One region of the Microbacterium sp. NPDC058342 genome, then DNA from elsewhere that is predicted to be linked to it. Evidence: predicted binding sites of a transcription regulator. Region 1 holds the regulator's gene; the other holds the start of a gene.
What was found. Region 1 encodes LexA, which represses DNA repair genes until DNA is damaged. Its sites were predicted from a motif close to TCGAACANNTGTTCGA; they were not measured.

Region 1 (3,410 bases):
GCAGGACGACTACGAGAGCTTCCTGCGGGCCGAGATCGACCGCGTCGTCTCGCTGCAGGAGGACCTCGGGCTCGACGTGCTGGTGCATGGCGAGGCCGAGCGCAACGACATGGTGCAGTACTTCGCCGAGCACCTCGACGGCTTCGCCGTGACCGAGCACGGCTGGGTGCAGTCGTACGGATCGCGTGCGACGCGGCCCTCGATCCTGTGGGGCGACGTGTCGCGGCCGGCGCCGATCACGGTCTCGTGGGCGGAGTACGCGCAGTCGCTGAGCGTCAAGCCGGTGAAGGGGATGCTCACCGGGCCCGTCACGATCCTGGCGTGGTCGTTCGTCCGCGACGATCAGCCGCTCGCCGACACGGCGAACCAGGTGGCGCTGGCGCTGCGCGACGAGATCTCCGATCTGGAGCGGGCGGGGATCGCGATCATCCAGGTCGACGAGCCGGCGCTGCGCGAACTGCTGCCGCTCAAAGCGGCCGACCAGGCCGCCTATCTGGACTGGTCGGTGCGCGCCTTCCGGCTGGCGACCGGAGGCGCGGCGGCCGCCACGCAGGTGCACACCCATCTCTGTTACTCGGAGTTCGGTGTGATCATCGACGCGATCCGCGCGCTGGACGCCGATGTCACCTCCATCGAGGCGGCGCGCAGCCGTATGGAGGTCGTCGCGGACATCGCCGCTCAGGGCTTCGATCACGGTATCGGCCCGGGCGTGTACGACATCCACTCCCCGCGCGTGCCGAGCGTGGCGGAGATCGAGTCGCTGCTGCGCCGCGCCGTGGCAGAGCTGCCGCTGCGTCAGCTGTGGGTGAACCCGGACTGCGGCCTGAAGACCCGCGGCTACGACGAGACGATCGCCTCACTGCAGAACATCGTCGAGGCCACGCACCGCGTCCGGCAGGATGTGAACGTCCCGGCCTGATCCGGAGGCGCCGGCTCCCGCCATGGCGTCCAGACCCCTCCGTGATCCAGCGACCCGGAGGGGTCTGGACGTTTCGAAGCCGTCCCGACGCGCTCAGACGGCGCGCAGCACCGCCACGACCTTGCCGAGGACGACCGCTTCGTCCCCGAGGATCGGCTCGAACGCCGAGTTGCGCGGGAGCAGCCAGGTGTGGCCGTCGCGACGGCGGAACGTCTTGACCGTCGCCTCGCCGTCGATCATCGCCGCGACGATCTCGCCGTTCTCGGCGTCGTGCTGCGTGCGCACCACGACCCAGTCGCCGTCGCAGATGGCCGCGTCGATCATCGACTCACCGCTCACCTTCAGCATGAACAGGTCGCCCTTGCCGACCAGCTGGCGGGGGAGCGGGAAGATCTCCTCGACCTGCTGATCCGCGGTGATGGGGATACCGGCGGCGATCTGACCGACCAGGGGCACGAGCGCGGCGTCGCCGACGGCCGGCGCGGTGTCGGCGGGGCTCTCGGTGCTCGTGCCCGGCAGGTCGATCAGCACCTCCATCGCGCGGGTCTTGCCCGGGTCGCGGCGCAGGTACCCGCTCAGCTCGAGCTGGCCGAGCTGATGCGTGACGCTGGAGAGCGACTTCAGTCCGACGGCGTCTCCGATCTCCCGCATGCTCGGCGGATAGCCGTGCCGGGCGATCGAGGTCTGGATGACCTCCAGGATGGCCATCTGCTTGGCGCTCAGGTTCTTTCGCCGACGGGTGCGCGGAGCATCGGATGCCGGGGTCTGGTCGTCGCTCATCGGTGCTCCTTCTGCCGTGCCGGCCCTGTCGTGAATCCGCGCCCTCGCGGACGTCCGATTCGAATGTCGGTGGCCCGTGGTGGGCTGTCCGTATCGAAACCGTATCCGAGTTTTCGCCGAGAACGGAAGATCTGTTCGAGCGTGTCGAGAACTTTCGGGCGTGGATTTCGAAGAGTTCTTGACAGATGTTCGAGTTCGAAGATACATTCGGAACGTAGCTTCGCATCCGGCGTCCCCGGCCGGATGCCGGATGCGAAAGCTGCACCAGTTCCGCCCCTCGCCTTTCGGCGGGCCGACCAGAGGAGCACCGCATGAGCACCATCAGCATCCCGACCCCCGCGCTTCTTCGCGTTCCGGCGGTTGCGGACGGCCGTTCGGCGCAGCGGACGCGTCTGCGCCTGACGGCGCGCGGTCGCCGGCTGCTGGTCGCGGTGGCGGCCGCTCCGCTCGTGGTCGGCATCGGCCTCTCGGTTCTCGCCGGCGGCTCGGCCCTGGCATCCGGCGACGAGGTGGCCGAGATCTCGTTCGAGACGGTGACCGTTCTGCCCGGCGATTCGCTCTGGTCGATCGCCACCGAGGTCGCCCCGGAAGTCGACCCGCGCGACGTGATCGACGACATCCAGCGTCTGAACAACCTCCGCAGCGGGTCGATCCAGGTGGGCGCCGAGATCGCGATCCCGGTGCAGTACTCGCGCTGACGCTGCGTCATGCGGGAAGGACCCGTACGCAGGCGCTCTACCATGGAGAAGGTGACCTCTCTCGACGAGCTTCCCCTCCGCGACGATCTGCGCGGGCTCACTCCGTATGGCGCGCCGCAGGCGCCTCTGCCGGTCGCGCTGAACGTGAACGAGAACACCCATCCGGTCCCGGATGCGGTGATCGGCGACATCCTCGACGACGTCGCCCTCGCACTCAGCGACGTCAACCGCTACCCCGATCGGGAGTTCACGGTTCTCCGTGAGGCGTTCGCCGAGTACCTCGGACACGGGCTGACGGCCGACTGGATCTGGGCGGGCAACGGCTCGAACGAGGTGCTGCAGCACATCCTGCAGGCCTTCGCGGGTCCCGGGCGCACCGTGTTCGGGTTCGCGCCCACCTACTCCATGTATCCGCTGCTGGCCCAGGGCACCGGGGCGACGTGGCTCACGGGAACGCGCGAGGACGACTACCGCATCAGCGCCGGGAGCGCGGCAGCGCAGGTGCGCGCCGCCGACCCGGACGTGGTGCTGCTCTGCTCGCCGAACAATCCGACCGGCACACCGCTCGGACTGGACGTCGTCGACGCCGTGTACGAGGCCGCTCGTGGCATCGTGATCGTCGATGAGGCGTACCACGAGTTCGCGCCGAAAGAGGCGCCCTCAGCGCTGTCGCTGCTGACCGGTCGTCCCCGGCTCGCCGTCTCCCGGACCATGAGCAAGGCGTTCGCCTTCGCCGGCGCACGTGTCGGGTACCTGGCGGCCGACCCCGCGTTCATCGACGCGCTGCGCCTCGTGCGTCTGCCGTACCACCTGAGCGCTCTCACCCAGGCGGCCGCGACCGCGGCGCTGCGCAACTCGTCGACCATGCTGAGGATGGTCGACGAGATCTCCGAGCAGCGCGACCGCATCTCGGCCACGCTCGAGGCGCTGGGCTACATCCCGCACCCGTCGTGGTCGAACTTCGTGCTGTTCGGCGGTGTCGACGATCCTCGCGCCGTCTGGCAGGCGCTCTA
Region 2 (3,410 bases), on a different contig from region 1:
GAGGGCGGGCGCGTGATCGCGGCCGACATCTCCGCCGACCAGCTGGATGCCCTCAAGACCGAGCTGCCCGACGTCGTCACCGTCGCCGGCGATCTCACCCAGCAGGACGCGATCGACGCCGTCATCGCCGCCGCCGGCGACCGCATCGACGCCCTCGCGAACGTCGCCGGCATCAACGACGACTTCTCACCCGCAGGCGAGACCACGGATGCCGTGTGGGATCGCGTGATCGCGATCAACCTCACCGCACCGTTCAGACTCATGCGCGCCGTGCTGCCCGTGATGGAGAAGGCCGGCCGCGGCAGCATCCTCAACGTCGCCAGCGAAGCCGGCCTGCGCGGCAACGCATCCGGCAACGCCTACACGGCCAGCAAGCACGGCATCATCGGCGTCACCAAGTCCGCCGCGTTCATGTACGGGCCCAAGGGCATCCGGGTGAATTCCGTCGCCCCGGGCGGCGTCGCCACCGGCATCCCGATGCCGCCGAACATGTCCCAGGTCGGCTCCGCGCGCCTCGCGCCGTTCCAGCAGGCGATCCCGTCGCTGGCGACCGCCGAGCACCTGGCCGCGTCCATCACCTTCCTGCTGAGCGACGACGCCGTGAACATCAACGGCGCGATCCTGGCATCCGACGGCGGGTGGTCGGTGCAGTAACGCACCATCCTCCGGTTAGCGGGCCTCGCCGGGTCTCACAACCCCCTCGCCCGACCGAGCGGGGACGGGCATCGTGGTGCATCCGACAGAAAGGTGCGACGACATGACCGACATGACGGATGACCGCAAGAAGCTGGCCGATCTCATCAAGGACTTCCGCTTCGCGATGCTCACCACGCAGGACCCCGACGGCAAGCTCGTCTCGCGACCGCTCACCGTGCAGGAGGCGGAGTTCGACGGCGACCTGTGGTTCCTCGTGTCCATGACCTCGTCGCCGGGGGCGACTCAGGCAGTGGATGCTGCGGCGAACGTGGCTCTCAGTTCGGACGACTCCTGGGTGTCGCTCTCGGGCATGGCGCGGCTCGTCGAGGATCGGCAGAAGGTCGACGAGCTGTGGAATCCGGTCGTCGAGGCCTGGTTCCCCGACGGCCCGGACGACCCCGATGTGGGCGTGCTGAAGTTCACGGCCGACTCCGCGGAGTACTGGAACATGCCGGGCGGCAAGATCTCCGCGGCGTTCAGCTTCGTCAAGGCGAAGCTCACCGGTGACAGCCCCGACGGCGGCGAGAGCGGCAAGGTCGACCTCTGACCCAGGACGCCCCGAGCGGGAGCGAAGCCCGGCGCACCTTGCGTGTGCCGGGCTTCGCTCGCGTTCCGCCGAGGTTGGCTGACCGGGTCGTCGTTCGGAACTCTGTTCGAATGTCGGAGGCCCTCTCGATACTGGAAGCATGACATTCGCGACCGAGATCACCGACCGCGCTGCCGCGCTGGTCGCGCTGATCGGCGCGGACGTCGAACCCGGCGAGCTCACCACGCGCGTTGCAGAGTTGAGCGACGCGGACGCCGTCTCGGTGGCCGAAGCGGCGGCGGCGATCGTGCGCTGCGCCGAGCTCGCGCAGGTCGCTGCAGTCGGGGTGATCGCCTCGCGCTCCGCCCGCGACGCGGGCCATTCCGGTCTCGCCCAGGCGCGCGGGCACCGCACGGCGGTCTCGCTGGTGCAGCAGCTGACCGGAGCGGGAAGAGCGGATGCGGCGCGCAAGGTGCGCGTGGGCGAATCGCTGCTCGGGGCGCACGCGCCGGACGTCGCGGGGACAGATGCCCGTGCGCGCGCCGATGTCGACGGCGCGACGGAGGCGACGGATGCCGACGGCGAGCCGCCCGCATGCGAGGGCGGTCCGCCCTGGCACGCACCGTTGACCGCCGCACTGCTCGCCCAGACGATCACGACCGCGCAACACGACGCGATCCGCAGCGCGCTCGGGGAGCCGCCCGTCGACGCGTGGGGAGCCGCGGCGGACGATGGCGGTGCGGATTCGGCGTCCGCCGCCCGGCAGGCCTGGTCGCGAGCCGCAGAACATCTCGTCACCGAAGCCGGGGTCCGATCGCTGGAGGAGCTGCGCAGTGCCGCCCGGTCCCTTCGCGACCGGCTCGACCCCGACGGTGCGCATCGCCGCTTCCTGGAGCGGTTCGAGCGACGCAGCTTCCGGCTCTGGACGGATGCCGACGGCAACCGCCGCGGCTCGTTCCTGTTCGACGACGAGGGTGGCCTGTTCGCGCAGACCGTGCTCGACAGCGCGCTGCGGCCGCGGCGCGGCGGGCCGCGATTCGTCGACTCCGCCGAACGCGAGCGCGCGACGCGGCTGACCGACGACGAGCGCACCAACGATCAGCTCGCGTACGACCTGTTCCTCGACGTGCTGCGCGCCGGCACCCTGGCCGACGCCGAGAGTGTGTTCGGAACCCGGCAGGCCGGGGTGCGGCTGGTGCAGGTGGTCGACGCATCGGGCGCCACCGCGCCGACCGCACACAGCGAAGACGGCCTGACGACCCTGCCCTCCGCCGCCTCCGATCAGCGCATCTGCGACAGCGGACACGTTCCTGTGACCGTCGATGCGTGCGGCAACCCGCTCGACGTCGGGCGAGAGCACCGGCTGTTCACGCCGCGGCAACGGATCGCGCTCGCCGTGCGCGACGGCGGATGCATGTGGCCGGGCTGCGACCGGCCCGCCTCGTACTGCGAGGCGCACCACGCCGACCACTGGGCTGAGCACGAAGGCCGCACCGACATCGACCGGGGCATCCTGATCTGCCGGTTCCATCACATGAACCTGCACCATCACGGCTGGCGGATCACGCGGCGCGGCAAAGACGACTTCGTCCTGAAGCACCCGGACGGCCGGGAGACCGTCCTGCACCGCCGAGCTGCGCTCGCCTACGCCTGGGCCGGCATCGACCCGCCGCCGCGAAGATTCAGACCGACCGCGTGAAGCGCGGCTGTTCATGCGGCGGGGACCGACGCTGACCGGCTGAGCGACCCGGCGCGGCGAAGATTCAGACCGACCAGGTGAGGCGCGGCTGTTCATGCGGCGGAGACCCGCGCCGACCGGCTGAGCGACCCGGCAGTCGGCCGAACGGGTGGTCGGGCTGCACCGGCGAGCCGCAGAACCGCCGAGCCGGGCCGGCGTCCCGGTCCGGCCGGCGTCACGGTCCGGCCGGCGTCGCGGTCCGGCCGGCGCCACGGTCCGGCCGGCGTCGCGGTCCGGCCGGCGCCACGGCCCGACCGGCGTCGCGATCCGGTCACCGGCTGAGCACCGACCGCCCGCCCGCACGCAGAACCGAACTGGCCGCAGAGCCGCCCGCCCGCAGAACCGGACCGCGGAGCAACCGACCCGAACCCGGCGGCCGCCTACGCGGCGCGCACGTCGAGCACCCAGACCACCCCGAACCGGTCGGCCAGCATCCCGAACCCGGGCGAC

Region 2: the regulator LexA is predicted to act here: its motif matches at 1,338-1,353, upstream of ACFWHT_RS00895 (DUF222 domain-containing protein).

Annotation. Positions count from the first base shown of each region.
Region 1 covers NZ_JBHXID010000003.1:224,330-227,739, forward strand. The annotation lists gene metE (5-methyltetrahydropteroyltriglutamate--homocysteine S-methyltransferase) at 1-919, shown strand, start outside; gene lexA (transcriptional repressor LexA) at 1,013-1,699, opposite strand; gene ACFWHT_RS14880 (LysM peptidoglycan-binding domain-containing protein) at 2,011-2,397, shown strand; gene ACFWHT_RS14885 (histidinol-phosphate transaminase) at 2,440-3,410, shown strand, end outside.
Region 2 covers NZ_JBHXID010000001.1:193,045-196,454, reverse strand. The annotation lists gene ACFWHT_RS00905 (SDR family NAD(P)-dependent oxidoreductase) at 1-654, shown strand, start outside; gene ACFWHT_RS00900 (pyridoxamine 5'-phosphate oxidase family protein) at 758-1,243, shown strand; gene ACFWHT_RS00895 (DUF222 domain-containing protein) at 1,383-2,921, shown strand; gene ACFWHT_RS00890 (VOC family protein) at 3,341-3,410, opposite strand, start outside.